4 regions of the Glutamicibacter sp. NPDC087673 genome follow, and region 2 is predicted to be linked to each of the others. Evidence: riboswitches for the same ligand, from Rfam matches in the RefSeq annotation. Region 2 holds a riboswitch; each other region holds the start of a gene.
What was found. Region 2 has a riboswitch for S-adenosylmethionine ahead of ACIOTL_RS02900 (acyl-CoA dehydrogenase family protein). Riboswitches for the same ligand answer to the same signal wherever they lie in the genome.
Positions count from the first base shown of each region.

Region 1: it holds a riboswitch for S-adenosylmethionine, as region 2 does, so the genes downstream of both, ACIOTL_RS13760 (ABC transporter ATP-binding protein) here and ACIOTL_RS02900 (acyl-CoA dehydrogenase family protein) in region 2, are expected to answer to the same signal.
Region 3: it holds a riboswitch for S-adenosylmethionine, as region 2 does, so the genes downstream of both, ACIOTL_RS13810 (O-acetylhomoserine aminocarboxypropyltransferase/cysteine synthase family protein) here and ACIOTL_RS02900 (acyl-CoA dehydrogenase family protein) in region 2, are expected to answer to the same signal.
Region 4: it holds a riboswitch for S-adenosylmethionine, as region 2 does, so the genes downstream of both, ACIOTL_RS16165 (hypothetical protein) here and ACIOTL_RS02900 (acyl-CoA dehydrogenase family protein) in region 2, are expected to answer to the same signal.

Region 1 covers NZ_JBIUWB010000005.1:281,683-289,150, reverse strand. The annotation lists gene acs (acetate--CoA ligase) at 1-1,459, opposite strand, end outside; gene ACIOTL_RS13770 (ABC transporter permease) at 1,516-2,280, opposite strand; gene ACIOTL_RS13765 (aliphatic sulfonate ABC transporter substrate-binding protein) at 2,350-3,372, opposite strand; gene ACIOTL_RS13760 (ABC transporter ATP-binding protein) at 3,460-4,281, opposite strand; SAM riboswitch class I at 4,287-4,388, opposite strand; SAM riboswitch class I at 4,656-4,747, shown strand; gene ACIOTL_RS13755 (acyl-CoA dehydrogenase) at 4,763-6,094, shown strand; gene ACIOTL_RS13750 (LLM class flavin-dependent oxidoreductase) at 6,152-7,468, shown strand, end outside.
Region 2 covers NZ_JBIUWB010000001.1:612,309-619,776, forward strand. The annotation lists gene ACIOTL_RS02895 (acyl-CoA dehydrogenase family protein) at 1-535, opposite strand, end outside; gene ACIOTL_RS02900 (acyl-CoA dehydrogenase family protein) at 564-1,790, opposite strand; SAM riboswitch class I at 1,841-1,931, opposite strand; gene ACIOTL_RS02905 (SdpI family protein) at 2,206-2,580, shown strand; gene ACIOTL_RS02910 (GntP family permease) at 2,656-4,017, opposite strand; gene ACIOTL_RS02915 (CdaR family transcriptional regulator) at 4,309-5,370, opposite strand; gene ACIOTL_RS02920 (aldehyde dehydrogenase family protein) at 5,428-6,936, opposite strand; gene ACIOTL_RS02925 (ABC transporter substrate-binding protein) at 7,137-7,468, shown strand, end outside.
Region 3 covers NZ_JBIUWB010000005.1:292,618-300,085, reverse strand. The annotation lists gene ACIOTL_RS13825 (hypothetical protein) at 1-157, shown strand, start outside; gene ACIOTL_RS13820 (hypothetical protein) at 202-429, opposite strand; gene ACIOTL_RS13815 (CoA-binding protein) at 1,016-1,510, opposite strand; gene ACIOTL_RS13810 (O-acetylhomoserine aminocarboxypropyltransferase/cysteine synthase family protein) at 1,510-2,883, opposite strand; SAM riboswitch class I at 2,999-3,093, opposite strand; gene ACIOTL_RS13805 (histidine phosphatase family protein) at 3,205-3,765, shown strand; gene ACIOTL_RS13800 (RNA polymerase sigma factor) at 3,878-4,375, shown strand; gene ACIOTL_RS13795 (methylated-DNA--[protein]-cysteine S-methyltransferase) at 4,372-5,001, shown strand; gene katG (catalase/peroxidase HPI) at 5,100-7,283, opposite strand; gene ACIOTL_RS13785 (Fur family transcriptional regulator) at 7,387-7,468, opposite strand, start outside.
Region 4 covers NZ_JBIUWB010000007.1:95,216-102,683, forward strand. The annotation lists gene ACIOTL_RS16145 (APC family permease) at 1-961, opposite strand, end outside; gene ACIOTL_RS16150 (hypothetical protein) at 1,068-1,484, opposite strand; gene ACIOTL_RS16155 (helix-turn-helix domain-containing protein) at 1,622-2,188, opposite strand; gene ACIOTL_RS16160 (DinB family protein) at 2,325-2,912, shown strand; SAM riboswitch class IV at 2,980-3,093, shown strand; gene ACIOTL_RS16165 (hypothetical protein) at 3,110-3,376, shown strand; gene ACIOTL_RS16170 (VIT1/CCC1 transporter family protein) at 3,432-4,535, shown strand; gene ACIOTL_RS16175 (LOG family protein) at 4,599-5,789, opposite strand; gene ACIOTL_RS16180 (DEAD/DEAH box helicase) at 5,876-7,468, shown strand, end outside.

The DNA.
Region 1 (7,468 bases), on a different contig from region 2:
CTACGTATTGTTCCCAGTAGCTGGTGTAGTAGCGCGTCGGGTTGCCCCATACGGTACGGGCCATCGACGGGCCAGTGCGCGTGATGACAATATTGCCCTGCTGGTTGGCCGGCACGCTCAGGCCGCCATCGTCGACAATGTCCACCGAGATGCCCGGCAGCGCGCGTGCGGCGCAGCCTGGCTTGAAATGTCCATCGGTCGGCAGGGGGGAAAGCACGGTCGCGCCGGATTCGGACTGCCACCAGGTGTCAACCATCGGCAGTCCTGCTTCGCTGTCCCGGCCGATCTGCTGGCGGAACCATTTCCATGCCTCGGGATTGACGGCTTCACCCACAGTGCCGCCGATCTTCACCGAGGACAGATCGTATTGAGCGGGGATGCCGTCCGGGAACCAGCCCATCAACGAGCGGACCAAGGTGGGAGCGGTGTAGTAGCTGGTGACCTTGTAGCGTTCAATGACCTCGAAGTGGCGGCCCGGGTGCGGGGCGTTGGGGACGCCCTCGTAGATTACCTGGGTGACGCCATTGGCCAACGGGCCATAGATCTCGTAGGTATGCGCGGTGACCCAGGCGAGGTCGGCGGTGCACCAGTGCACGTCCTTGGCGCGCTGGGACTCGTCCGGGTTGGCGAACAGGAGGTTGTAGCTGGCGGCCGCCTGCGTCAGGTACCCGCCGGTGGTGTGAACCAAGCCCTTCGGCTGGCCGGTGGTTCCCGAGGTGTACATGATGAACAGCGGTGTTTCCGCATCGAATGCCTGCGCGTGGTGCTCGGTGGACTGGGTATCAACCACCTCATGCCACCAGATGTCGCGGCCCTCGGTCCACAGGATTTCGTCGCCGGTGCGGCGGATAACCAGGACCTTTTCGATTTCGTTCTCGCCGGCAACGGCCGCATCGGCGTTGCCTTTGACCGGAACCGAAGTGCCGCGGCGGAACTGGCCGTCGGTGGTGACCAGGACCTTTGCCTTGGTGTCCTCCACGCGGAACCTCAGCGCCTCGGCGGAGAACCCGCCGAAGACCAGCGAATGGATGGCGCCGATGCGGGCGCAAGCCAAGGTGATGACAATTGTTTCAATGAGCACCGGCAGGTAAATGAGCACGCGGTCGCCCTTCACCACACCCAGGGATTCCAAGGCGTTGGCTGCCTGGGAGACCCGCTCCTGCAAATTCTTGTAGGTGACGGCTACCCGGTCACCGGGCTCGCCTTCGAAATACAGTGCGACCTTCTGGCCGCGTCCCGCAGCTACATGGCGGTCGGCGCAGTTCACTGCGGCGTTCAGCTTGCCGCCGAGGTACCAAGAAATTTCCGGTCCGCGCTTGGCATCCGGATCGGCCGGAATGATGCGGCTGGTGGTGTGCCACGGGGTGTCCCAATCCAAGAGGTTCGCCGCTTCGTCCCAGAATTCCTGGCGTGCTGCCTCTGAAACTTGAGTTGAGGTTGTTGCCAATTCGGTGGTCATCGCAAACTTTCTTTGGTGAGGGGTAGTTTTGTCAGCGGGTACTAGCTGGTCCAGTTTCAGGTCCAGCGCTTGATAGCCCAACGTTCTGCTATCGACAGCAGGGCATCGGTGATCTTTCCAAAGACGGCCAGCAGCACGATGGTCATGATTAGGCGGTCCAATCGGCCGTTGTTCTGCGAGTCGGTGAGCAAGAAGCCAAGGCCCATTGACGCGCCGAGGAGTTCGGCTGCGACCAGGAAGAGCCAAGCTTGGGCTAGTGCCAAACGCAGTCCGGAGAAGATCGAAGGGACCACTGCGGGCAGCTGGACGGTGCGCAGCAGCTTCAGTCCCTTCAACCCGAAGGCGCGGGCTGCTTCGACCAGGTGGGCATCGACATGGCGCAACGCCAAGGCGACGGTGGTAAAGACCGGGAAGAAGGCACCAATGATCACGAGTGTGACCTTGGAATCTTCACCCATTTTCATCCAGAGCACCAGCAGCGGAACCCAAGCCAAGGAAGGGACTGCACGCAGGGCGCTGATGCTCAGTCCCAGAAATGCATCTGCCAATTTGGACAGCCCGACAAGCGCACCCAGCGCCAAGCCCAGCAATGATCCGAAGGCGAAACCGAGAAGAACACGCTGAGTGGAGATGCCGATGTGCTTTCCGAGTTCGCCATCCTGGAAGAGCTCAATGGCAGCAGAAACCACTGAACCCGGAGTTGGCAGTGTCCACGGAGCAACGATTCCGGTAACGGTGACAAATTGCCACACAGCCAGGGTGGTCAGCGGCAAGACCAGCGCAAGCAGCCATTTCGGGGCACGCAGGATCGTTGCGGCCATGCTGGCCTTCTGCTTGGCAGGTGTTTGGCTTCCGCGGGTTCCAGCCACGTTAGTGGGACTCATGGCTGGTTACTCTCCGGAGATCTTTGTTGCGTCTGCCTTGACGGCAAACTGGTCATCGATGAGGGTTTCCAGAGCTTCATCAACGGATTCCTGCTCCGAGACATCGCCGCTAGCGACCAGCGTGGGAGCAATCTTGCTCAGGACTCCAGTGAATTTGGCGTCGGGAACTGCCGGAACGTCCAGATTGGAGCGTTCCTCAATGACGGTGGCAGCAACTCCTGGTTCGAGCCCTGCTACGTCGGCCAGGATTTCTGCGGTTTCCTCGGGATGGTCAGCTGCCCAGCCACGAGCCTTTTCGTAGGCATCGACAACGAGCTGGGCGAGTTCGGGGCTCTGCTCAATGAAGTCTTCGCGAGCGTTCAGCGCACCGTAGGTGTTGAAATCCAAGTTCCGGTAAACCAGTTGCGCGCCGTCTTTTTCGGCAGCGGCCATGATCGGATCCAAACCGCTCCAGGCATCAACCGAGCCGTTGGCCAGGGCGGTACGTCCATCGGCATGCTGGAGGTTCTGCAGCTTGATGTCAGCTTCACTCAAGCCCGCGGATTCCAGCGCCTGCAGCAGGAAGAAGTATGGGTCGGTGCCCTTTGTAGCGGCCACGGTCTTGCCAGCGAGATCTTCAACGGACTCGATTTTCGAGTCCTTATCCACTACCAGGGCCGCCCATTCCGGCTGCGAATACAGTGCGATGGTCTTGATGGGTGCACCGTTCGAACGGTTCAGGAGCGCAGCGGAACCGGCTGTGGAACCAACATCGATTGCGTCGGCGCGAAGAGCTTCATTGGCCTTGTTGGAACCAGCGGACTGGATCCATTCGACATTTACGCCCTGCTCCTTGGCGGCTGCTTCCAACCATCCCTTTTCCTTGAGCACCAGGCTCAGCGGGTTGTATGTGGCAAAGTCGATGGACAGGGTCTGGCCATCCGAGGAGGCTGTAGCGTTTTCGCCAGCACAGCCGGTCAGGGCAATTGCGCCAACGAGCAAGGCGGCGGCGGACAATGCAGTGCGGCGGGTGAGACGGTTCAAAAGCATGGAGAATCCTAGAATTGTGCGTGCAAGCGGTGTAGGTGAAAGGCAAAGAGGCCGCCGAATGGTTCGGACCCCACGGCGTGCCCGGGACTAATGGTTGGTTGGGTCGACGCCGAGCAGGCGCAATAGGTGCAGACGATCTGCAACGAACTTTTCATCGGTATGCCGGCGTGGATGCCCAGCTGAGATGGACAGATCTTCGATGACGCCCGCTGCACTATGCTCAGCGCCTCGCCCCAGAACAATCACGCGGTCAGCCAAAGTCAACGCCTCGTCCACATCATGGGTCACCATGAGAACGGTGGTGGGGAACGATGCGTGAATCGAGAGCAGCAGATCCTGCATCTTCAAGCGTGTCAGCGCATCGAGGGCGCCGAAGGGTTCATCAAGAAGCAATACACCCGGGCGCCGAGCCAGCGCGCGAGCCAGCGAAACCCGCTGCGCCATGCCTCCGGAGATCTCTCGTGGGCGCAAGCTGGCTGCATGGCTCAGACCGGTCAGCTCGATCAACTCATCGATCAGCGAGTTGCCGGCGCGCTTATCGGTTTCCGGTGCCAGGCCCAGTGCAATGTTCTGGCGAACCGAGCGCCATGGCAGCAGCCGGGGCTCCTGGAAGGCAACGGCGCATAACTCGTTGATGCCGGTGACCTCGCGGGTGCCGGTGCGGATGGTGCCGGTGGTGGGTTGGTCCAAGCCCGATACTGAACGCAGCAGCGTGGATTTTCCGCAACCGCTGGCTCCAAGAATGGCCACGACTTGACCTGCTGGAATTTGCAGGTTGATATCGGCCAGGACCGTGAGGCTTTCCATCTTGGTGGTGAAGGTCCGCGACACGTTGCTGAACTGCACACCCAGGGCGCTTGAAGCTGAGACAACGGGAGCTGCCTCGGGCGCTGCAAAGGAAAGAGTCATGTTCATCTCCATCGGTCCTGGCGGTAGCACCGGCCTGCAGAGCAAAACTCCAAAGGTGGTTGCTGCGGCGTCAACGAGCCAGATCTCTCGGCCGCTCGGGATGGTTACGTGTCCATTACAACGAGTCGAACGATTTGAACGCAAATCTCGCGTAATATGAAAAAATCTTCGACAACTACGTCACATTGCCCAGAAATTTCGTTATTTATTTTATTGCAGGCCGGTTTGCTCGACATTAAGCAAAACTTTGCAACTCATCTTCGGCAGGACACGGATTAGGCTGTGAAATTTGAAGATGGGCACTTCCGGCACTGGGACGAAATGTGACTTCGCGGGTTGGAATCACCGGTTTATTACCGTTACAAATGAATTACGACCCATCCAGAGCGGCTGAGAGATCTGGCTCCACGACGCCGCAGCAACCACCCCAATAGCGGGACGGTGCTACCGCCAGGACCGATGGAAAGAATTGAGAACCCTGATGCCTATTGGTGAATCGCACAATGCCCTCGGACTGGACTTCAACCAGCTCAGTGACCCTTCGCAGGCCACCGCAATGGACCTGGACAAGTTTGAAGAACAGTTGCCGACTAGGCAATTGCTGAAAATCACCCCCGGACCAAGTGCGGATGAGCAATACGACCGGCTGGCCGAAATCTTCCGTCCCGTTTTTGCGCAGATCGCCGCAACCGCCAAGGACCGCGACTTGAACCGCGTGCTTCCTTTCGAGCAGGTAGGCCTGCTGAACCGCGAGCGCTTCGGTGCGCTGCGCCTTTCCGTTGCCGACGGGGGCTACGGCGCACGGCTGGTGGATGTCTTCCGCCTGCTCATCGAGCTGTCCGAGGCGGACTCCCACGTTGGCCAGCTGTGGCGTGCGCATATCGCATTCGTCGAGAACGTCTTGGCGATGGAGGACGAAGAGCTGCGCAAGAAGTGGGTCGCTCGCATCGCTGCCGGGCAGATTATCGGCAACGCCTACACCGAACGCGGTGGCAACGCCCTGGGCACCTTGAACACCAAGGCCAGCACCGTGGACGGGCGCTGGGTGATCGACGGTGAAAAGTACTACTGCACCGGCACCATTTTTGCCGACTGGACCACCGTTGCCGTGGCCCACCCGGAGCTCGCCGGCCGCCAGATCGCCGTGGTCTCCACCCAGCGCAGCGGCGTCAAGATCCTCGACGACTGGGATGGGTTCGGCCAGGGCCTCACCGGAACCGGCACCACCGAATTCCACCAGGTCCCGGTGGATTGCTTCATGCCGCAGCAGACCAATGACTCCGAAGCGGCGATCTTCCAGCTGGTCCTCATGGCCGTGCAGGCGGGCATCGCCCGCGCCGCATTGAACGACCTGCGTCACGCGGTGCAGGCGCGCACCCGCATCTTCACCACTGGAACCGGGGTGCCGGTATACCAGGAACCCCAGGTCCTCCAGCTGGTGGGCGAAGTTTCCGCGGAGTCCTTCGCTGCCGACTCCGTGGTGATCGGCGCAGTCCTTGAAGTTGAAGCCGCCCTGGGCGATCCGGGACTGAACGACGAGGAACGCTACGCCGTATGCGAGCTGGCCGCCAACCGCGCGCAAACCGTGGTGCAGCCACTGGCCATCGGCGTGACCAGCAAGCTCTTCGACGCACTGGGAGCCTCTTCCACCAGAAGCGGCTGCAACCTGGACCGGCACTGGCGCAATGCGCGCACCATCGCCACCCATAACCCAGCGATCTACAAGGCGCGCATCGTCGGGGACTACGAGATCAACGGGGTCCAGCCGCAGCGGCTGTCCGTCACCGGCGAAGATTCGACCCAGCGGGCCTGAGGGCCTGCGACGCACACCAGCAACTTTCCACGATTACCAACCTATGGGGGCAAAGCCATGAGCGAGAACAAGCGCGAGATCCTATTCAACGCATTCGACATGAACTGCGTGGTGCACCAGTCGCCGGGCCTGTGGCGCCATCCGCAGGACAAGGCCTCGACCTACAACACCCTGGGCTACTGGACCCACCTGGCCAAGGTGCTGGAAAAGGGGAAGTTCGACGGGCTGTTCCTTGCCGACGTGCTGGGCACCTACGACGTGTACAAGGGCACCAACGTGACCCCGCTGGGCTCCGGCGCGCAGGCGCCGGTCAACGACCCGATGATGCTGGTTTCCGCCATGGCCGCCGTGACCGAGAACCTCGGCTTCGGCGTCACCGCGGGCACCGCCTATGAGCACCCGTACGCTTTCGCCCGCCGCTTGGCCACCCTGGACCACCTGACCAACGGCCGCGTGGGTTGGAATGTCGTCACCGGCTACCTTCCCTCGGCCGCCCGCAATATGGGCCAGGAAGACCAGATGGAGCACGACGAGCGCTACAACCACGCCGATGAGTACCTCGAGGTGGTCTACAAGCTGCTCGAGGGCTCGTGGGAAGACGACGCGGTGCAGAACAACAAGGAAACCGGTGTCTACACCGACCCGGCCAAGGTGCACCCGATCGAGCACGAGGGCAAGTACTTCAAGGTCCCGGGCATCGCCATCACCGAGCCGTCCACCCAGCGCACCCCGGTGATCTACCAGGCCGGCGCCTCCAAGCGCGGCACCGAATTCGCCGCGTCGAACGCCGAAGCGATCTTCGTGAATTGCCCTACCCGCGACCTGCTCAAGGAAGCGGTCAGCAAGATCCGCGACGCTGCCGAGGCCGCTGGGCGTGGCCGTTACGACATCAAGGTCTTCGCCATGCAGACCATCATTACCGCGGAAACCTCGGAACTTGCCCAGGCGAAGTTCGAGGATTACAGCTCCTACGTGGATATCGAGGGGTCGCTTGCACTGCTTTCGGGGTGGACCGGCATCGACATGTCCGTCTACGGACCAGACGATGTCATCGGCGACGACGTGAAGTCCAACGCCATCCAGTCCTCGGTGGAGACCTTCAAGAAGGCCAGCGGCGATACCGGAAAGCCATGGACCATCCGCCAGCTGGCCGAATGGATCGGCGTGGGCGGATTCGGCCCGGTCTCCGTCGGTTCGGGTGCCGAGGTAGCCGAGAAGCTCATCGACTGGGTGGACTACACCGATGTTGATGGCTTCAACCTCGCCTATGCTGTCACTCCAGGCACCTTCGAGGACGTTGTCGAATACGTGGTTCCCGAGCTGCAGGCGCGCGGGGTCTACAAGACCGAATACGCCGAGGGCTCGCTGCGCCAC
Region 2 (7,468 bases):
CGATCACGCGCTTTCCGGTGTCGGTGCGCTCTGCGTAGGTATCGAGCCAGTCGGCGAAGATCGAGCCGGTGGAGTAGTACTTGGTGCCGTTGAGCTTGAATCTTCCCTCGCCGTCCGGGGTGACCTTGGTGATCACGTCCCCGACCTTGACGGTGCCGACCTCGGTCCAGGAGTTGCCCACCAGTTCTCCCGCCACGAAGCGGGCCAGCCACTTGTCGCGCCCCGGGCCGGGGGCCGCAACCAGACGGTCCTCGACGAAGGCGAAGTGCGCGCGCAGTGCTTGGGCAATATTGGAATCCGCCGCCGCGAGATCCACGAAGAGCTCGAAGAGTTCGGGCAGCGTAGCACCGGCACCCCCGTGCGATTCCGGGACCCGAACCGCGCCAAAGCCGGCAGCGGCCAGGTCCGCGACCTGCTGGTAGGGCAATTCGCCGGTGCGGTCGCGTTCAGCTGCACCCTGCGCAATGCGCGCGAAGAGCGGTGCGAAGCGGTTTTTGAGGCCTGCGAGTCGATTGCCAGTTGCAAGTACAGTCATCGTTCAGTCCAATCCGGGAGAAGTTTTCTTAGGTGTACAGCGAGAGCGGCTGGGACTCTCCGCGCAGGAAGTAGGCGCCGACCTCGATCTTCTTGTAGTCCACTGGGTCGTGCAGCGAATGGGTGCGCACATTGCGCCAGTACAGGTCCAGACCCACCGAGTTCGCAGTCGAAGATGAACCGGTCACCTCGAAGATCCGGTTCGCCACATCCACTCCCACCTCAGTGGAGACCACCTTGGCTTCAGCAATTTCCACGGCCAACGCCGCTCGTTCGGGCTGGGTGACTTCCCCGGCCTTCGAGAGCAGGGCATCGAATTTCCGGCCCAACTTCTCGGTCAGCGCCGCCACTGCTGCAGTGCGGGCTTTGAGCTCTCCGACGGTGCGCTGGAAGATCGGGTCCTGCGAGTAGGTCTCTGCCTGCGAGAACAGCCAGGCGTTCTTGCGGCCCAGCAAGATCTGCTTGCCGCGCTCCAGTGCTCCCTGGGCGATGCCCAGGTAGAAGTTGGCGAAGGCCAACTGGATACCGGGGGTAAGCAGGGTGGAGACCGGTTCATCGGTGACGAATCCCAGCAAGTCCCCTGCTTCGAGCCGCACGTTGTGGAACTTCAAGGAATTCGACGCGCTCAGCCGCTGTCCCAGGTAGTCCCAGTCGTCAACGATTTCCAAGCCATCGATATCGCGTGGCAGAACCAACGCGAGAATCTGCCCGTCGTATTCTCCGCCCTGGACCAGCGCGTTGATGACGATGACCTCGCCAACACCGGAACCCGTGGAGAATCGCTTGGCTCCATTCAGTCGGTAGCCGTCCCCTTCGGCGCTCAGCGTCAAATCCGGATCAACTGGATTCACCGAATCGCCCCAGAGCCAGCCACCTTCCACGGTGCGCTGCCACCATGCCCCTTGCGCTTCTGCTGGGGCGTAGAACGCAATGCCGGACTGGTTGATGTAGTGGTAAGCCAGCAACTGCGAGATGGAGCCATCGGCTGCGGCCAGTATGCGGACCGCTTCGAAAGCCGCTTCCCAATGGGCTCCGGCTCCGCCGAATTCTGCAGGCACCAAGAGATTGAGCAACCCGGCTTCGCGCAGCAGCTGCACTTCGGCGAAAGGCTGGGCGTTCTTTCGGTCGCGTTCGAGCGCGTCAGCCGCCAGCTTGTCAGCTACTTGCTGGGCGACGTCGCGCCAATGAGCCAGTTCAGCTTCATCAGCAGTGCCGGTGTAGGGCACGCGCGGCAATTGGGTATCCAGTACAGTCATCTTCGTTCTCCTCTTGGGCTATGGATTCCGAAGGATGCAGAAAATCTGCGGATCCATCGAACCTGGCGTTAGCACTACCTGCGGAGTGCAGGCTTGCTGCGGCGTCTCGGAGCCAGGTCTCTCAGCCGCTCTGGATGGGTTGTGCTCCGAGTCAAGCATTGCTGGCAGGTCCTCGGGAAGGGCGCTGTCATGCGGAGGAACAGCAGGACAAAATAGGTCATCTTCGCGCCTTCGCCCTGCCGGAAAACGGGCGGATAAGACGTCATATGACCTTCGCATGACGCAATTGGCATGCTGGAACTGGATTTCAAAGGCGTTCCCCTAGGCATCGATTGGGAACACAGCGTGGATCAGGGCACTTCCATGCGACCGCATAGAATGGCCATTCAAGATCAATCGGCAGAAGAGGCGGCAAGTGGATCCAGCAGGCGTGATTGCCTTCATGTTCGGGTTGCTGAGCATAACGCTGGTCGCAGCGTTCCTCGCCCCGATGGCACGGGACCGGAAGCTCGCTCGCAATGCGGCGATCGGCATCAAGACGCGCCACACCTTGGCCAGCGATGGGGCCTGGCTCGCCGGGCATCAGCAGGCTGCGCCCCTGCTTGCCGCGGCTTCCTGGGCCGGTTGGGCGGCATTGGCCAGCGCAGCAGTTCTCTGCCTGCTGGGCCAATTCGGTTTCGCCTTCGCCGCGACCGGAACCGGCTACCTGGCCGCCATCGCGTTGCTGGTGATCTCGACTGCCACAGCGAATAAGGCCGCGCGGAGCTTCCCGGCGGCAGGCCTGGGCTAATCCAGCACTGCTTAAAGCAACGGATCGCGCCATCTGCCGATGGCGCGATCCGTTGCTTTCTTGGAAGGCGTGCTGCTAAAGCAGTACGGCTCCCAGGACCAGTACAGTCAGGAACCCCGCGGTGCCCTGGATGGCGGTAGCCACGCTCAGGGTCTTGTAGGCGGTGATCACCGGAATGCGGCTGAGCTGCGAGACGACCCAGAAGTAGGAGTCGTTGGCGTGCGAGACAACCATCGCACCGGCGCCTACTGCCAATACGGATAGCACCATGCCCAGCTCCGAACCCAAGCCCAGGGAGCCGAGCATCGGAGCGACCAGCGCGGAAGTGGTCACCATTGAGACGGTGGACGAGCCCTGGGCGGACTTCAGTGCAGCGGCGATCAGGAATGGCACAGCCAGGCCCAAGCCCAGTCCGCTGAGTGAATCCGAAAGAATCGTGGTCAGATCCGACGCGGCCAGGACCGCGCCGAAGCCGGCGCCGGCACCGGTGATCAGCAAGATCGGAGCAGCGGTGCGTACAGCTTCGTTCATCTGCTCATTGAAGACCGCCAGCTTGCTGCCACCGCTCAAAAGAAAAGTCGATGAGATCAAGCCGAAGATCAGCGCAATAACCGGCGTCCCCAGGAAGGAAAGGATTTCCAGGGCAGCGCCTTCGCCAATCGGGTGCGAGGGCAGCTTCGCAATGGATGCGGCACAGATCAGCACCAGCGGAACCAGGATCGGCATGAAGGCCAGCGCCGGGCTGGGCAATTTTCCGAAGCTTGCACGCAGCTGCTCATAGTCGAGTTCGGAGATGTCATTGTGGTCGTCGCTTGGCAACGGGGTCCATTGGGACTTGTTGAAGCGGCTGGCGTAGGCCAAGCCGGCAAGTGCCGAGATGGCCGCAACGGGCAATCCGACAGCGATGATCAAGCCCAGGTTATCGGCAATGCCGATGCTTTCGGCTGCGGCCAGCGGGCCCGGAGTTGGAGGCACCATGGTGTGGGTCGCGTACAGGCCGGTCATCAGGGCGATGGAAGTTGCCAGCCCAGAGACCCCGGTACGCAGGGTGATGGCTTTGCGCAGCGAGTTGAGCACCACGTATCCCGAGTCGCAGAAGACCGGAATGGAAACGATGTAGCCGATAATCGATAGCGTCAGGTTGGGGAACCGGGTACCGAGGACCTTGATCAGCGCATCTGCCATGGAGATCGCGGCGCCGGATTTCTCCAGGATGACACCGATCATTGTTCCGAACAGGATCACCAGTCCGATATTTCCCATGGTGCTGCCGAAAGCCGTGGTGACCGTCGAAGCCACGTCGGCCAGCGGAATCCGGTAGGCGAAGGCCGCCAGGATAGCGGCGCCAACGAGGGCGAGAAATGGGCTGATCTTCAGGCGTGCTGTGACCATCACGATGGCCACAACAAGGATCAGCAGAACTAGCAGTTCGTACACGGCGGGTTGGCTCCTTTGCCAATATCGGTAGTTCTCTGCGTCCAGCCCGCAGTGGCTCAACGGGTGGACCAGCCCTATCGGCGAAGCTGCTCAAGGCTTTGCCCGTTGGGCTAGATGCCACCGTGCCACCCCGGTTTCGGGCGCAAAGATCGATCATCCTGCCAATACTAGGAAAAGTGACCCCGAATACCTATGGGCACACGACCACATTTGCCTGGGTTCGAAAGAGCCTATGTGTGCAAACACCCCACCCTTCCCAGCCCCGGCGCCAGCTCCCCTCGTTTCCAGGGCCTAGAAAACATGCAGCTGGCCCAAGGCCACTCTCGCGTAGATGGCATGCTGGAGTTTCAGGGATTCGCTGGACCGCCGAATATCGACGCCGCTGACCTGGCTTATCCGCTCAAGTCTTTGCACCAAGGTATTGCGGTGAATATGCAGATCCGTGGCCGCTTGGCTCATCGAAGCAGCTGTCGCAACGACCAGCAGGGTTCTGGCTTGTTCCTCATTGAGCTGCATCGCTGGGGCAGCTGCATGTTCCAGGCTGCGGGCTGGGGTGCGGGCGATAGCCACAGCAATTTCCCGGCTCCACATGCGGCGCCGCGCGTGGGATGGCACGAGTGCCGGATAGCCCACCAATACGCGCAGCACTTCGGTTTCGGCCATGAGATCCTCGGCCTTTTCGACAGGCGCGGAGACCAGGAAACGTTCCTGGTCCATGCGCTCGGGAGCGAAAGCTGTCTCGCTGGCAGCGCAAAGCCTCCAGTACGCGCCGGAAAGGCTAATCCATGACGTGCGGTGATGATCCTTCGCCGGCTCTTCGAGCGACGGATCCCCTACGCTTCGGGGCAGCCAAGCTTCAATGCATTTCGGCCCGCGCAAACCATGCGCTGCGAGCGAGCGGTCGATCACTTCAGGTGCAACGCGACCGGCGATCAACGCAGAAATAATGTCGCGGGCTTCGGTCTCGCGCCGCGCGCTGCGAGAGTGCTCGCGTTCCTGGGCAAAGAGCAATTGAACGGTCAATGCAATCAGGCCGGCCAGCGGTTCCACCTCGTGGGGAGCTCCGGTCACGCCCACAACGCCGCAGAGCTGGTCGTTCAGCACCAGCGGCACATTGACCCCTGGCTGGGTTCCGGCCGAGCCGTCGGCCTGGCTGACACGGATGATGCCGTTGCGTCGGATCGCCTCTGCGCTGCCGTCGTGGTGGGTACCGATACGCGCAGCATCCGTAGAAGCAATGATGACTCCGTGAGCATTCATGATGTTCACATTGCGGTTGATGGTCGGCGCAATCGTGTCGACGACTTTCTGCGCCAACGCGCTAGCCAGCCGGGGTTGCTCCTTTTCGCTCATGAGCTCATCCTATCGGCCCGGGACTGCGCAAAGCAGTCCCGGATTAGAACATTGCCGTTAGTCGAGCTTGACGGTGACCGACTTCAGCGAGGTGTAGGCCTCGATGCCTTCACGGCCATTTTCGGCGCCCCACCCCGACTGCTTGAATCCGCCGAACGGCATGTTCGCATCCATGCCGGCACCGGTATTCACCCTGACGTTGCCGGCCTGGATTTTCTTGGCGAAGGTCAACGCGCGGGAAATGTCCTGGGTGAAGATCACCGAATTGAGACCGTAGTCGGTGTCGTTGGCCCGGCGCAGCACCTCGGCCAGCGAATCCTCGTCGCCGAAGGTGCTCACCGAGAGCACCGGCCCGAAGATCTCATCCTTGGCGATGGACATGTCCGGACTGACATTTTTCAGCACGGTGGGCTGCACGAAGAATCCTTCTTCGCCTTCGGCCAAGCCACCGGCAACGAGTTCCGCACCATCAGCGATGCCCGCCTCGATGTACCCCAGCACGCGCTCGCGCTGCACCTGGGAGATCAGCGGGCCCAGCTGGGTTCCTTCTGCCAGGCCAGCGCCCAGCTTGAGGTTCTTCGCGAATCCGGCGATGCCTTCGATGACCTGGTCTGCGATGTCTTCGTGGACATACAGTCGCGACCCTGCCGCGCAGACCTGGCCGGAGTTGCCGAAGATGCTCATGGCGGCGGCCGGAATGGCCTTGTCCAGATCCGCGTCGGGATAGATCACCACCGGGGATTTGCCGCCCAGCTCAAGGCTCAGCCGCTTGAGATTGACCGCTGCCGACGCCAGCAGCTTCTTGCCTACCGCGGTGGATCCGGTGAAGGAGAGCTTGTCGACATCCGGATGGTCGGCGAGCGCTTGGCCGGCCACCGGCCCCAAGCCCTGGACCACGTTCAGCACACCGGCCGGGATGCCTGCTTCAAGCGCAATCTGCGCCATGCGCACGGCGGTCAGCGGGGTCAGCTCCGCGGGCTTGAGCACGACGGTGCAGCCGGACGCCAGCGCCGGAGCCACCTTGGACAGCGCAATGGTGAAGGGGACATTCCATGGCACGATCAGTGCGGCCACACCCAAGGCTTGGCGCTGGGTATAGGCGTGCCAGGTTCCTGGCAGGGAAATATCGCGGGTTTCGCCGTTGAGCTTGGTGGCCCAGCCGGCGAAGTAGCGCAAGGTCTCGATGCCCGCGGGCAGCTCGCCAAAGCGGGCGATGTTGAAGGGCTTCCCGCAGTTCAGGGACTCCAGGGTAGCCAATTCATCGAGGTTCGCTTCCAATGCGTCAGCGAAGCGGTGCAGCGCCCGCTGGCGTGCTGCCGGGGTCATTTCTGCCCAGGGCCCGGACTCGAACGCTGCACGGGCGGCAGCTACTGCGCGGTCGATGTCCGCTGCGGTGGCAGCCGTCGTCTCGGTCAGCAGCTGGCCAGTGGAGGGATCGGTTACCGGCAGCTTTTCCCCCGAGCCAGCGACCTCCTGGCCATTGATCACCAGCGGAAGGGGCGTGGCCGCCAAAGCGGCGCGAAGCTGCTGAGCCAGCGGAACGGCGGAAAGATCTGTTGCTGTCATGGAATGTATCTCCTGGTCTGCCCGGCGCGCTTCGTCGTTGGCATCATTTTGAATGTGAGTCTTGCCACACAATCATACTAAAGATATATTGTGATTCAAGGAATACATTTTGATGCTCAATGTACTTCTTCTTCCGGGAACCGACCCCGGTCGACAACTCGCAGCCTTCGCCTAGGCACCAAGCTTTCAAGGAGATCCCCATGGTCACGAAACGACGTTTTGCACGGAAGGCCTTCTCCGGCCTCGCAGTCTCTGCCCTCGCAATCGGCACCCTGGCCGCGTGCGGATCCAGCGAGGAGGCCAGCGCCGACGGCCCGGTGAAGCTGCGCGTCGCCATTGCTCCGATCCAGTTCGAAACCGCACGCATCGCTGAAGAGAAGGGCTACTTCGAGGACCAGGGCCTGGACGTTGAATTGGTCAATGGCGCCGACCCCGCCGCGCTGCTGGCCCAGGTGGTCTCCGGTGACGTGAACGTTGCCATCGGCTCGTGGATCAACGTCGCCACCTCCTTCTCCCAAGGTGTTCCGATCCA
Region 3 (7,468 bases), on a different contig from region 2:
CGGGTGGTACGAAGTTCCAGGGTGGGGACGCGACGGATGGGACCTGGGATCCTGGCCTTACATCATCTTCGCCGCGACGAAGACGACCGATGAAACCGGGAAGTTGTGCGGATACACCACCTACGTGGAAGGCGACGTAACTGGTCAAAAGAACTAGGCCGTCCGGCAGAACGCTCCGATTATGGACAAGGGGAGCAACAGCTAGGAAGCCTTTTTGGTTTCCTTGGTAGCAAACCAGCCGGGCAAGCTAATCAGCAGCCCCACGACACCAACAATCGCCACCACCCAAAGAGCCGGGGCAGGCCATGAGTCCAGGTTGTTCTCATCCATGATGACCCCCGTAGAATACAGGGCAATCCCGCTGCATACCAAGGCAGTCAAGCTCATCCCGAGGGCCACGGACCATAGGGTTCTTCGATTTGCATCCACTGTCTGCTCCTTCGTATCTCCAGTCAACTGGCGCACTTCCAAGGAAGCTTCTGCTTCCGGAGAATTCTGAATAGTGCGTCAACCCAGAGTACTGTCTCCGATGCCTCTTAGCTGGGTGCCGCAGAGGGAATCCTCGCCCAGAGAAATTTCAACTCCGTGCAGCATTGAGGGTGCGGCGCAATGCTATTGCGAGATGCTGGAATGTTCTCGGGCCAGGGGAATTGAGTTTTCATATAGCAGTGCGGGCGGGATTTTTCTTCTTTCGTTCGCGCTCGTAGCGAATCGAAATCGATTCTCTCTGCCTGTTTTAGGGTTGGGTCGTTTGGCCTTGCGTTGCAGTGCTGTGGTTTGCAGATTTTTCGATCTGTGATTGAACGCGTCGAGCACTTCGGGGCCACACCCACGGCATGCCGTGGGCCAATTGCGTCGACCATGGTTCGTCAGAGGTCTTGTTCTTCCTTCGGAATGCTCCGTGCAAAAGTTCAGCGTCGTTGACCAAACCGGCCGATTCCGGGGAATTGCCGCAGAAAAATGGGTGCATGCAACGCAACGTTGCATGCACCCATTTCCTGGAATCTTGGACTCCCTAGGCAAGTACCTGGCGCTTGGAGGAAATGACGCCGGTATTGAATCCAGCCAGGCGCAGGCCGCCGTGGAAGCGGGCGTGCTCGATCTTCACGCAGCGGTCCATGACCACATTCATGCCCGCGGCCTCGGCGCGCCGGGCCACTTCCTCATGCCAGGATCCCAGCTGCAGCCACAGGGTCTTCGCGCCTACGGCCAGGGCCTCGTCCAGCACGGTAGGCAGGTCATCGTGCTTGCGGAAAACCTCGACCAGGTCCGGGGTCTCCGGCAGATCGGCCAGCGACTTGTACACCGGCTGGCCCAGGATCTCATCGAGTACCGGGTTGATGAAATACACCTTGTACTTGGAGGAGGAGAGCAGGTAGGTAGCCACGAAATAGCTGGCGCGCGATGGCTTGTTCGAGGCACCGACAATGGCGATGGACTTGGTGTCGCGCAGGATCTCCAGGCGCTGTGCGGCTCCAGGGCCTTCCCAAGCGGTATCAACGGCAGTCATTAGATTGCTCCCTTCGAAGCGGTTGGCAATGCGCAGGCGGAACCATCATAGGCCGGAGCCTCGAACCCTGCGGCGGAAGCGGCAATCGCTTCCTGCGAAGCGGCCAGCGCCTGGTCCAGATCCCAGAGGATGTCCTCGACATCTTCCAGTCCTACCGACAGCCGGATCAGATCTTCTGGCACGCCAGCGGAGACCAGCTGCTCGGCGCTCAGCTGCTGGTGGGTGGTGGAGGCCGGGTGCAGCACCAGGGTGCGGGCATCGCCGATGTTGGCCAGGTGGCTGGCCAGCTGCAGGGCTTCGATGAACTTCGAGCCGGCTTCGCGCCCGCCCTTCACTCCGAAGCTGAAGACCGAGCCGACGCCCATGGGCAGCAGCTCCTTGGCCTGCGCGTGCTGCGGGTGGGATTCCAGGCCGGCATAGTTCACGTAGGTCACACGCTCATCGGCCTGCAACCAGGCAGCGACCTGCTTCGCGTTGGACAGGTGGTTGTCCATGCGCTGCGGCAAGGTCTCCAGGCCCTGCAGCAATTGGAATGCGGACTGGGCCGGCAGAGCCGGTCCGAAGTCGCGCAGCTGTTCGCTGCGCAGCTTGGTCAGGAAGCCGTACTCGCCGAAGTTGTCCCACCAGGAGACGTTGCCGTAGCTGGCAACCGGTTCGGTCATGGTGGGGAACTTGCCATTGCCCCAGTTGAACTTGCCCGACTCGATGACCACGCCGCCCAGGGTGGTGCCGTGCCCGCCGATGAACTTGGTGGCCGAGTGGATCACGATGTCCGCGCCGTGCTCGATAGGGCGCAGGATGTACGGGGGAGTGAGCGTCGAATCGACTACCAGCGGGAGATTGTGGCGGTGCGCCACCTCGGCCAGGCCCTTCAGGTCAGCGATGTCGCCGGACGGGTTGGCCACCACCTCGGTGTAGACGGCCTTGGTGTTTTCCTGGATCGCCGCTTCGAAGTCGGCGGGATCATTGGAGTCGATGAAAGTGGTGTTGATGCCGAAGCGGCGCAGCGAGACATCGAGCTGGGTGATGGTGCCGCCATAGAGCTTCGAAGAAGCCACAATGTGGTCGCCTGACTGGGCCAAGGCCGCGAAGGTGACGAATTCCGCGGCCATGCCCGAGCCGGTGGCTACCGCTCCGATGCCGCCTTCCAGCGAAGCCATGCGCTCTTCGAAAGCCGCTACGGTCGGGTTGCCGATACGCGAGTAGATGTTGCCGTACTTCTGCAGGGCAAAGAGGTTGGCCGCATCGTCGGCGTCCTTGAAGACGAACGAAGTGGTCTGGTAGATCGGCACTGCGCGTGAGCCATGCTCGGCATCGGGGGTGCCTCCGGCATGCAATGCGCGGGTGCGGAATCCAAACTTGTGATCTGCCATGGTGGCTTACGACTCCTTGTCGATTGGGGTTTCGCGGGCACCGTAGGGCGGGCCGCGATCGAGGCAGGAATCCCGGAATCAATGTCGCTTCCTGCTGTGGTCCAACGGGTAGGCGGCTGCATCGTTTCTGGCGGTAGCACCGTAACCACCGGATGTGGCAGGTTGCTGCGGCGTCATCGAACCAGATCTCTCAACCGCTCGGGATGGTGTAATAATCTTCGCAACATGACCGTTCTTGACCCAACTATGAGTCGTAACGTTGCGTATTGGACGTAATGCCGGAGATTCTTCGATACCTGTTACCCCGGTTAGGCTGGAGCCATGGATACTTCGCTGGCACTGGTGCGACACGGGCAGACCGATTGGAACCTTGCAGGGCGCCTGCAGGGGCGTACCGATATCCCGTTGAACGACACCGGGCGCGAGCAAGCTCGCGAGGTCGGGCGCCAGCTGATCGGCCAGAACTGGTCGCTGGTACTTGCTTCGCCCTTGGAACGTGCCCGGGAAACTGCCGCGCTGATTGCCCAGCAGATCGGGGCCGAGACGGGGAACGCCGTTCCGGAACTCATTGAACGCGGCTTCGGCCCGCTGGAAGGCCGGATCATGGCCGAGGTCAGCGGAGCGGAATCGGCTGCTGCCAAGGACCTGCGTGAGCCGCGTGCCCAGATCTTGAGCCGTGCGGTGCCAGCGCTGCTGGACTTGGCCAGCAGGCATGCCGGGCGCAAGGTCATGATTGTCAGCCATGGGGCCACCATGCGCACCATCCGCGACGCATTGGCCGGAACCACGGATCCCCAAGGCGTGGAAAATGGCGAAATGCTCCACCTGGACTTGATCCGCCTTGAGCAGATCGCCAGCGAATTGGATCTGGTGGCATTCTAGGAATCCATGGGTATCTGCGTGAAGGAATTTTTTTCGTTCACGCCTCACAAAATGGTCTCCTCGTACGTTTACATGGTGAGAAGCCATGAAGGCGCAAAATTCCAGGAGAGCCATGCAAGCACCGTTCGAGCGGATAGTCCAGGACTATGGACTCAACATCCTGCGCGTTTGCCGTGCCCTGCTTGATGAGCATCGCGCGCAAGACGCCTGGTCCGAAACGTTCCTTGCCGCGCTCAAGGCGTACCCGCAACTGCCGGAGGACGCCAATGTCCTGGCATGGCTAGTGCGTATTGCCCGGAACAAAGCCATTGACGAGTTGCGCAGGAACAAGCCGGAAATCCTCATCGGCCAAGACGTGGACAGCCTGGCCCCATCGGCCCAACGGCCGGATCTGCAGTTGGAAAACCTGCAGCTGTGGCATGAGGTGAACCAGCTTCCTGGCAAGCAGCGGCAGGTGGTGGCCTACCGCTACCTGGGCGGAATGAGCTACGCGCAAATTGCCGGAATCCTTTCCGGCACCGAAGCTGCCGCCCGGCGTTCGGGCGCCGATGGGATCAAGAATCTGCGGGCCCGGATGGATGACCAAGAACTATGGCGGGAGCAGCCATGAACGGAAAAAATTATCGGCAGCAGGCTACGGCCGCTGAAGCGCAAGTCCTCGACTCGCTGCAGGACCGGCTCGTTGAACGGGCCCGTGCACGGGAACTTGTTGATGTTGCCTATCGCGTGGTCGATAGCCCCGTGGGGGCCTTGCTGCTGGCCAGTACCGATGCCGGGCTGGTCCGGGTCGCTTTTGAATCCGAAGGCCATGACCGGATTCTGGAGGTGCTCTCGGAAAGGCTCAGCCCGCGGATCCTGCGCGACAAGTCGAGCTTGGATGGTGCCGTCCGGCAGCTGGATGAGTATTTCGCGGGCCAGCGGCATGGCTTCGATCTTCCGGTGGACTTGCAGCTCTCCACCGAGTTCCGCCGCCAGGTGCAGCTGGAACTGGGTCATATCGATTACGGGCGTACCCTGAGCTACGCCCAGCTGGCGCAGCAGATCGGCAAGCCGAAGGCGGTGCGGGCCGTCGGTTCAGCCTGCGCCACCAACCCGATTCCCATCGTGCTGCCCTGCCATCGGGTGCTGCGCACCGATGGTTCATTGGGCGGCTACCTGGGAGGCTTGGAAGCCAAGTCCGAGCTGCTGAAGCTGGAGAACCCGGACTTCGCCAGCGGCGCCGCGACGCTGTTCTGACGGGCAGTTCCCGCATGAAACAAGTGCTGGGCTGCTGCCTCCCTTGCGGGAAGCAGCAGCCCAGCACTAATTGCTACGGGCTCGCGGCCCAGCAGCTGCTACTTGCTGCGCAGTTCGAAGCGATCTGCGTCCATGAGCTTGGCCCAAGCGGAGGCGAAGTCATTGACGAACTTCTCCTTGGCATCATCCGAAGCGTAAACCTCGGCCAGTGCACGCAGCTCGGAGTTGGCACCGAACACCAGATCCACGCGGCTGCCGGTCCAGCGGCCATCGGTGGTGGTGTAGGTCTGCTCGTCAGCGGATGGGGTCCATTCCAACCCCAGCTCCAGCAGGTTCGCGAAGAAGTCGTTGGTCAACGCGCCTGGGGTGTCGGTGAAGACGCCCAAGTTGGAACCGTCCCAGTTATTGCCGATGACGCGCAGTCCACCGAGCAGTACGGTCGCTTCCGGTGCCGAGAGGCCCAGCAGATTCGCGCGGTCGATCAGCAAGTACTCGCTAGGCAGCTTGACGAAGCCCGAGTCGTAGTTGCGGAATCCGTCGGAAACTGGTTCCAGCCATGCGAACTGGTCAACGTCGGTTTGCTCCTGGGTTGCGTCTACGCGGCCCGGGGTGAATGGAACCTCGACCTGCTGGCCAGCTGCCAGGGCTGCCTGCTCGACTCCGACGTTGCCGGCTAGGACAACGACGTCCGCGAAGGAAGCCTTGATCCCGGAAGTGGCGTTGAAGTTGTCAACAATCTCTTCCAGCTTGGCAATTACCGGCTTGAGCTGCTCAGGCTGGTTCACGCTCCAGGAGACCTGTGGTTCCAGGCGGATGCGGCCGCCGTTAACGCCGCCGCGCTTATCCGAGGTGCGGAAGGTCGAAGCGGCCTTCCAAGCCGTGGATACCAGCTGCTGGACGGTCAGTCCCGAATCGTTGATCAGGGCTTTAAGTGCGGCAACTTCAGTTGCACCCAAGGTGGTCTGCGGAGCTGCTGGCAGTGGATCCTGCCAGAGCAGGTCCTCAGCAGGAACCTCTGGGCCGAAGTAGCGGGACTTCGGGCCCATGTCGCGGTGGGTCAGCTTGAACCATGCGCGGGCGAAGGCGTCTGCGAACTGGTCTGGGTTCTCCTTGAAGTTCTTGGAGATCGGGCCGTAGACCGGGTCGAAGCGCAGGGCCAGGTCGCTGGTAAGCATGCGTGGCTCGCGGTGTTCCAAGGTCTCGAATGCAGGCTGGACCAAGCCGGCTCCGCCATTGTTGACCGGGCGCCACTGCTTGGCGCCTGCTGGGGATTCGAACAGTTCCCATTCGTAGGCGAAGAGGATGTGGAAGAACTCGTTGTCCCAGCGGGTTGGGTGGTAGGTCCAGGTGACTTCAAGACCCGAGGACACGGTGTCCGCGCCCTTGCCGGTGCCGTGGCCGTTCTTCCAGCCCAGTCCCTGCATTTCAAGCGGAGCTGCTTCTGGATCCGGGCCGATCTTGTCATCGGCATGCGCGCCGTGGGTCTTGCCGAAGGTGTGGCCACCGGCGATCAGCGCGACGGTCTCCTCGTCGTTCATGCCCATGCGGCGGAAGGTTTCGCGGATGTCTACGGCCGAGGCCAGCGGATCCGGATTTCCGTCAGGACCCTCAGGATTCACGTAGATCAGGCCCATCTGCACTGCTGCCAGAGGAGCATCCAGGTCTCGCTTGCCGGTGTAGCGTTCGCTGTCCAGCCAGACCTTTTCCGGGCCCCAGTAGACATCGTCATCTGCTTCCCAAACGTCCTTGCGGCCGCCGGCGAAACCGAAGGTCTCGAAGCCCATGTCTTCCAGAGCCACGTTTCCAGCCAGCAGGATAAGGTCGGCCCAGGAAATCGACTGGCCGTACTTCTTCTTCACTGGCCACAGCAGGCGGCGAGCCTTGTCCAGCGAAACGTTGTCAGGCCACGAGTTCAGCGGAGCGAAGCGCTGCTGGCCTGCGCCGCCGCCGCCGCGGCCGTCGTGCGAGCGGTAGGTGCCTGCGGAGTGCCAAGCCATGCGGATGAAGAACGGGCCGTAGTGGCCGAAGTCTGCTGGCCACCAGTCGTGCGACTGGGTCATGATTTCGGTCAGGTCGGCTTTTACTGCCGACAAGTCGAGGGCATTGAAGGCTTCAATGTAGTCGAAGTTCTCGTCCAGCGGGTTGGAAACCTGCTGGTTCTTGGCCAGAATCCTCAGATTCAGCTTATTCGGCCACCATTCGGTGTTGGCATTGCCCTGGGTAGGGTGAATTCGACCCGCGCCGCCAACTACTGGGCACTGACCTGCAGTCATCTCAGACATGTGCTCTTTCCTTCCGGATTGTTTAGGGTTTATCTGGTTTTATCCATCGCACAGCAGCTGCGCTGATGACGATGGCAAATCTAGGGGTTTACTTAGACAGCAACTATGCGTTCGCAGCCTGGCAATCCGGGCAGGTGCCCCAATAGATCACTTCGGCTTCATCAATGCTGAACCCGTGGTCATTG
Region 4 (7,468 bases), on a different contig from region 2:
ACATCAGTCGCGAAGCACCCATCAGCAACGAATTCCACGAGGTGAGGATGCCGGCAATGCCGCCGGCGATCAGCACCTTTGACATGATTTCGGAATTGAACAGTGCCCCCATCGCGTCGGCAGTGGCAAGTTCGGATCCGGAAAGCGCCGAAGCGCCCATTCCCGAGGCGGTGGCCAGGATGATCCCCACATACCAGGCGGTGGCGATCAGCACCGAAATCACCACGTACTTGCCAATTTTTCGCGGGGCGATGTCGCATTCCTCGGCGGACTGCGGGATCACGTCGAAGCCGACGAACATGAACGGCACCACGATCATCACGCCGAAGAAGCCGGCCACCCCGTTTTCGAAGAATGGTTCCATATTCCTGCTCTCGCCCCCGGTGAATGCGCCAGCAAGCAGCATTGCGCCGATGACGAAGAGGAAGAGCACCACGAAGGTCTGCACTACACCGGCGGTCTTGATGCCCCGGATGTTAATCCAGGTGATCGCTATCGCACCGGCGACACCGACCAGCGCCCAAGTCAAGTAGACCTCTGAGCCAGCGATCTCCCATAATCTGATCTGCGAAAGCTCCGGGAAGAGATAGAGCACGGATTTGGGCAGTGCCACTGCTTCAAAGGCCACGATCGCAATGTAGCCGCCGACGATGGCCCACGAACCGGCAAAAGACCAGCGGGCGCCCATGGCGCGCAGCAAGTAGTTGTGCTCACCGCCTGCTTTCGGCATGGCCGCAACGAGTTCGGCATAGGTCAGGCCAACTACCGCCATGATGCCACCGCCAACCAGCATAGCCAGCGTGGCTCCCAGCGGACCGGCGGTGGTAATCCAGTCGCCGGTGAGCACGACCCAGCCAAAGCCGATCATCGCGCCAACGCCTATGGCCAAGGCATCCCAGCGGCCGAGGACCTTCTTGAGGCCTGGTTCTGCGGTGTGGTTCTTCGCGGTTTTTCCTGACATGGCAACCCCTTCTGGAAAGTTGATCAGGATCACACTATGCAAAATCGCGCCAAAGGGTATTGGATGTTTTGACTACATTTCAGGCTATTCCGCCCAAATCGGAAGGCTAGGCCTCACCGGAGCGCTTCTTGCTGGCTTTCACCAGCGCGCGATCGACCTCATGAATGCCCAGGCAGAAGCCTGCGGACATTACCAGCGATTTGATCGTCAGTTCAGAAAGGTCATCGGCTACGTACACCAGCTGGATCGGTCCGGCCAGGATGAGCAGGACACCGGTCCACAGCACATACACCCACGAGGTGCGCGCCTGCGCCATCAGCGGGAAGCGTGCACGTCGGCGAATCGTTCGCACGCCAATGGTGACAATGACGACGGCCAGAATCGCTGCGCCAATGAAGAAGAAATTGCGTTGGGTGCGGATCCAGGTCAAGGTGGTGCCAATAAGAACGCCGAAAAGTATCGAAGCCCACCAGCTGATACTGCGCAGTTGATCTTGCGCAGCGGTTGGTTCGCCTGTCCTCACGCCTCTCCCATCACTCATCGTTCCGAGCGCCCCGAAACAACGCATCGTTCCTAGAATACGCGGTTCATCTCCCCGCAGACGAACGCGCAGCCGCACCGCTCATGCCGTGCCCTGGCAGCAGGCGCATGGGCTTGGCGTCATGAGAGGATCAGCGTCCAGGTAACCACAGCTACCTCATCAGAATCGTTTTCCCAGCTATGCGGTTCACGCCCGGGGAAGGTTATCGTATCGCCTGCTTCGAGGTCTACGCGCTGATCTGGCAATACCAGGATGAATTTTCCCGCGATCACGTGCAGCACTTCCAGCTCGCAATCCACCGAATACAGTTCTGCTTCACCGGTGCCCTTGGGCGCAATCTCAGCGCGAATCATCTGCACCCGCTTCTCGCTGCGTGGCGTAACCAGCTGCTCCGTGATGCCGTCGCCGCCCAGGGAAACACGGGGAGCCTGCTCCAGGCGGACCAGTTTCGTTTCTGGAACCTCGAAGAGGGTACCTACTTCCATGCCCAGCACTTCGCACAACCGCAAAAGGGTCGAAACCGAAGGGCTGGTCAGGTCGCGCTCGACACGTGAGAGGAAACCTTTGGTCAGTCCGGATAGCTCGGCGACCTGGTCAATGGTCATGCGCTGGGTCTGGCGCACCCCGCGCAGCCTCGCACCGATGTTGATCGCAGCACCGGTTGGTTCAACTGGCAAGGTTTTCATCGTTTGGCTCCATCGACGTTTTTTGCAGCAACTACAACCGCAACCACTTTGGCTTCAAGGCCTGCGGGGCAAGTTTACCAATGGTAAACACACGGCGCCCCTACCGCGGACCCACCACGGTCACTAGACTCTGTCCATGGACAGCACCAAGGACAAGCTCTGCGGGTACCTGAACGACGCACGCGAGAATGCGATCTTCAAGGCAGAAGGCCTCGCCGAGCACCTGGCCCGCACCCCGCTCACCCCTACGGGCACCCATATTCTGGGTGTACTGCACCATTTGGCGATCAATGAATACGAATATTTCGGCACCTGCCTCAAGCGCAAGGCCAATGACCGCTACGTTCGCGAGTTCATAGCTCCGCATGATCCCGACGCGGATTTCCTTCCGCCAGCAGACATGCGCGCGCAACAGCTGATCGGCCTCTATCGGAAAGCCATCGCCTTCGCCGATGAGGCCATCAGCACCCTGCCCCTGGACAGCCCCGTAGAGGTACCGTGGTGGGGGCCAGCCGGGAATACCACATTGGATCACCTGCTCATCCATGCGCTCGCCGAGACCTCCCGCCATGCAGGGCATTTGGACATTATTCGCGAGCAGCTCGATGGCCGTGCTGGCTGGACCGCGCAACTGGATTTGCTGCCCGATTACACCGCTGGGCAATGGGCGGAACAACGCGAGAAGCTGCAGCAACTGGCCGATGCCTTTGCCCCGGGCAGCTGACCCGCAGTCATATTACGCATTCTGACTTCACCGGGCCCTGCCGCCGGCGGTACCATCGGAAATGTTGCTTCACGAGACGCGGCGCCAAGCTCCGACTGGCCGCGCACCAACCCCAAGTTCATGGGTGGTTCGGATGAGGAAGCGGTCCGCGCATCAACAGGTGCACGGGCAAGAGCTCGCAAGAGAGTTGACGTCCCATGGCATATCCGATTCTGCCCGTCATCGACCGCCAGACCGGCCAAGTGCAGTTCAAGGCCGAAGGCCGCTGGCGCACCCGCTACGTTGCAGATCCGCTCAGGCTCGAACAGCTCATTGCTCGTTGTGCCCGCCGGCCGACCTTCGATCCGGCCACATCTGAATTGCTGCTGGTGGTGCCAGTCGCCGGAGATCCTGCGGGCAAGCGATTTGCTTTTAGTCTTGCCAAATTCCCAAGTGCAGGAGCCCTGACTAAACTGGGTAGTTGATCCGATCCACGGGTTTCATTGGGAAACTCCATGTTCCAGGAGAGTCATCTTCGCGATGCCACAGCACTCAGCAACCGAACCTACCAAAGCGCAGATCCAGCGATGGCGCAAGTATCTCGCTGATGAAGTCGCAGAAGGCTCCATCTACCGGGCCCTCGCGGAAAAGAAAACCGGGCAGGAACGGCAAATCCTGCTGGGCCTGGCAGAGGCGGAAGCACGCCACGAATCCCACTGGCGCGTCCTGCTCGGCGAACATGTCAAGGAAGTCCGCCCGTCGCTGCGCCGCACCATGCTGCGTTTCCTGGCATTGCATTTCGGTTCGGTCTTCGTCCTGGCCATGGCCCAGCGCTCCGAGAGCAGTTCGCCCTACCGCGATGACAAGGACGCCACCGCGCAGATGGCGGCCGACGAACAGGTCCACGAAGAAGTCGTTCGCGCGCTTGCTACAGCAGGCCGTGCGCGCCTTTCGGGCAACTTCCGTGCTGCGGTCTTCGGCGCCAACGACGGGCTGGTTTCCAATCTCGCTTTGATCATGGGCATCGGTGCGACCGGTGTTTCAGCGACCTTCGTGCTGTTCTCCGGCATTGCCGGCTTGCTGGCCGGTGCACTGTCCATGGCAGCTGGCGAATACGTTTCGGTGCGTTCCCAGCGCGAGCTGCTGACAGCTTCACGCCCAACCCAGGTCACGCTGACAGCGGCCCCGAACCTTGATCTGGACGCCAACGAGCTGCTGCTAATCTATAAGGCCCGCGGCATGAGCGATGAAGATGCCGAGCACCGGGCCGCCGAACGCATGGGCCTGTTCACCTGCGATTGCAACCCCGACTTCTCGCTGAACCCAGAGGGTCGCGGCGAAGAACTTGAGAAGGAGCACCAGGAGCTGGGTTCGGCCACCGGTGCGGCGGCCACCTCGTTCTTCCTCTTTGCTTCCGGTGCTGTGGTGCCGATCCTGCCGTATATCCTTGGCCTGTCCGGCATGACCGCGATCATCGTCTCGGTAGTCCTGGTGGGCGTGGCCCTGATGATCACCGGAGGGATCGTGGGACTGCTTTCCGGGGCCTCCCCGCTCAAGCGCGGCCTGCGCCAGCTAGCCATCGGCTGGGGCGCAGCGGCCATAACCTACTGCTTGGGCCTGATCTTCGACGTCAGCATCGGATAGCAGCCTGCTGCGAATCGAATGCCGGTACAGCTTTGGCTGTACCGGCATTTTCCATGCCGTGCTCTAGCTGTTCTCCGGCCGCCGGGTACGCCGGCGCAGGGTTTGCATGCTCTGGATGAACTCCATCGCTTCTTCGGCGGTTTCCACCAGAGCAATCTTCTGTTCCATGACACGGTCCTTGGCCAGGGCCTGAAGCAGCGGCCAAGCAGGCAGATCCCTAGTCCAATAGTCCTTGCCGATCAGCACCATCGGCACCACGCGAGCACCGGTAGCGTAGTAATTTTCGCAGGCATCCTGGAAGATTTCCTGCACCGTGCCGGCGGCCCCGGGCAGAACTATCAGCCCGCCGTTGGACTGCTCCAGCAGAATCGCTTCACGAATGGAATTGGTGAAGAACTTGGCAATCTGGGTGGCAAACAGATTCGGCGGCTCATGGCCGTAGAACCAGGTTGGCACGCCCAGGGACTGCCGCTGGCTCGGGAAACGCTCCTTGACCATCAGCGCAGTTCTCGCCCAGCCGGTGCGCTGATGGATCGCATCTGGCGCTTCGGCCAGCATCTGCAATGCCGTAGCGACATCTTCTGGTCCGTAATCGGCCAGCCACGCACCGGCATTGGCGGCTTCCATTGCGCCGGGGCCTCCACCGGTGGCGACCGCGTAGCCGGCCCGGGTAATCATGCGCCCAAGCTCCAAAGCTTGCGCATACTGCGCAGTGCCCCGGCTCATCGCATGCCCGCCCATCACCCCGATAATCGGGGTTTCCTTGAACGTGCCCTCGTACACCGCCGAGACCAGCGCCTGGCCAATGTGGTGATCATGCAGGGTTCTTGCCAGCGCATTGCTATCGCTATCGGAATTCACCGCTGCATGCTGCTGGGAGTACGCGTAGATCTTGGCATCAGGCACATGCTCGTAGGTCTGCGTCCGGATCCCCGAGTACAACTCATGCGGCGAATACAAGCCGCGAGCCACCGTCTCGAAGGGAAGCTCCTCCCCCGAGCTCATGCACAGCCCGCCAGTGGCTTGCACGATCTGCGCTCCTTGCGCGGAATACTGGCAATCGATGAATAGCGCTTCGGAAAGATCCAAGGATTCCAGCACGGTATCCCGTTCGCGCAGATCAACACGGTGCACTCGCCAGCCTTTTCCGCGTGCGCGGTGGGAAGCCAGCGCTTCGGCTGCGAGACGGTCGAATTCAACGAGCGTCGTTATGTTCACTGCGCGTGCTGGAAGGTAGGGCCACACTTGGGACATGCGTCAACGCTACGTCATAGATAGTGATTATTCACAGAAAGGCCCTTCAACTTTCGCGAAGGCCCGGAACGTGAAACGATGAGAGGATGATTGAATCTGTTCCACCAACCATTGATGCCCGCCACTTATTGGCTTTTCTGGGCAACGTTCCTTTCTTCTATGGAAAGAACCTGGCTGCAGAAGCAAATTCCGTGGTTGACGTGGAATTCGACGAAAGCACCCACCAGATCGAAGGCACCGTCACCGATTCTGGCGAAGAATATTCTCCGATGATCCAGGTCCTCATGGACGGTGGAGAGTGGAAGATCGAATCGTGCGAGTGCACCTGCGACGCACCGGGCATCTGCTCGCACATCGCGGCACTGGCTATTGTCTCCAACAAGATCGCTTCCCAGCCACGCCCCGTGCCTGCCCGGGAAGAGAAGCCGAACACAGTTTGGTCGCAGCAAATCGATTCATGGTTTGAAGAGTCCGAGCCGGGCCCGGCCGATGGCCTGCTTGGTTCGCAGCACGATCCGGTAGTGCCGATGGCGCTTCAGTTCCTGCTCTTCGATTCGAAGGACGCCACCCAGCAGCAACAATGGATGCCGACCGGAACCATCCCGCACCCGACCCGTAATAAGCGCTTCCGCTTGGGAGTGCGCCCTATGGTTCGCAACACCGAAGGCCGTTGGGTTCGTGGCCAGCTTCGCTGGACCACCCTGGGCTTCAAGACCTACGGCTGGAACCTGCTGCGGGCGCAGCACCACTGGTTTACCCGCTTTGCCTCCATGGCGCGCAGCGACAGCCAGCTGCAGTTCAAGGTGGATGAAGACTGGCTGTTCCTGGACGAGTACGCTTCCGAGCTGCTCTGGCCACTGCTTGACCAAGCTGATGAGCTGGGAATTCCGCTGATCACGACCCGATCCGAGCAGCGCGTGCGCATCGTTGCTCCAGCCAGCTTCAGCATGCAGGCCTCCCTGGATGAGCAACGGCTGCAATTGGACGGTGTCCTGCACATTGCAAACCAGGATCTCATTCTCGATCCGGAGGCACCAAGCGGTGTCATCGCCGAGCATGGTTTCTATGCCCAGTTGGCTCAGCCTGATGAGATTTGGCTCGCGCCAAGTGTTGAGCCGATTCCTGACGCGCACCGCCGCTGGTATGTTGACCGCCGTCCGGTCACCGTGCCTAGGCCGGAGATCAACGATTTCTTTGAATCCTCCTACCCGCGTTTGGCCCGCCGTTTCGAGCTGCGTAGCGTTAGCGACGAGCTGGAATTGCCTGCTTTGAAACCGCCCTATGTGCAGGCGACCGTGGTCTACAAGCGCGAATTCAACGAGAATAACGAACCGAACGACACCGCCGCGCTGGACTTCCAGATCCTCTACCCGGGGATCCCTGGCGACCAGGAAGTGTATGACCTTGAGGCCGAGGAACTGCTTCAGGCCGCAGTGCATGAAGTTTTCCTGGTCCATGAAGAAAGCGGCAATCCCAACTTGTCGCCGAAGTTCTACGCCCGCGATGACACCATCGATTTCGTCACCGAGATCCTCCCCGCGCTGGAACGCATTCCTGAAGTCAAGCTGGTTGAGAAGGGTACCCGGCCGAAATTCCGTCAGCTGCGTGAACTTCCTCAGCTGAAGATCAATGCCGTGAATCATGAACGGACCGACTGGCTGGACCTTGGCTTGCTGATC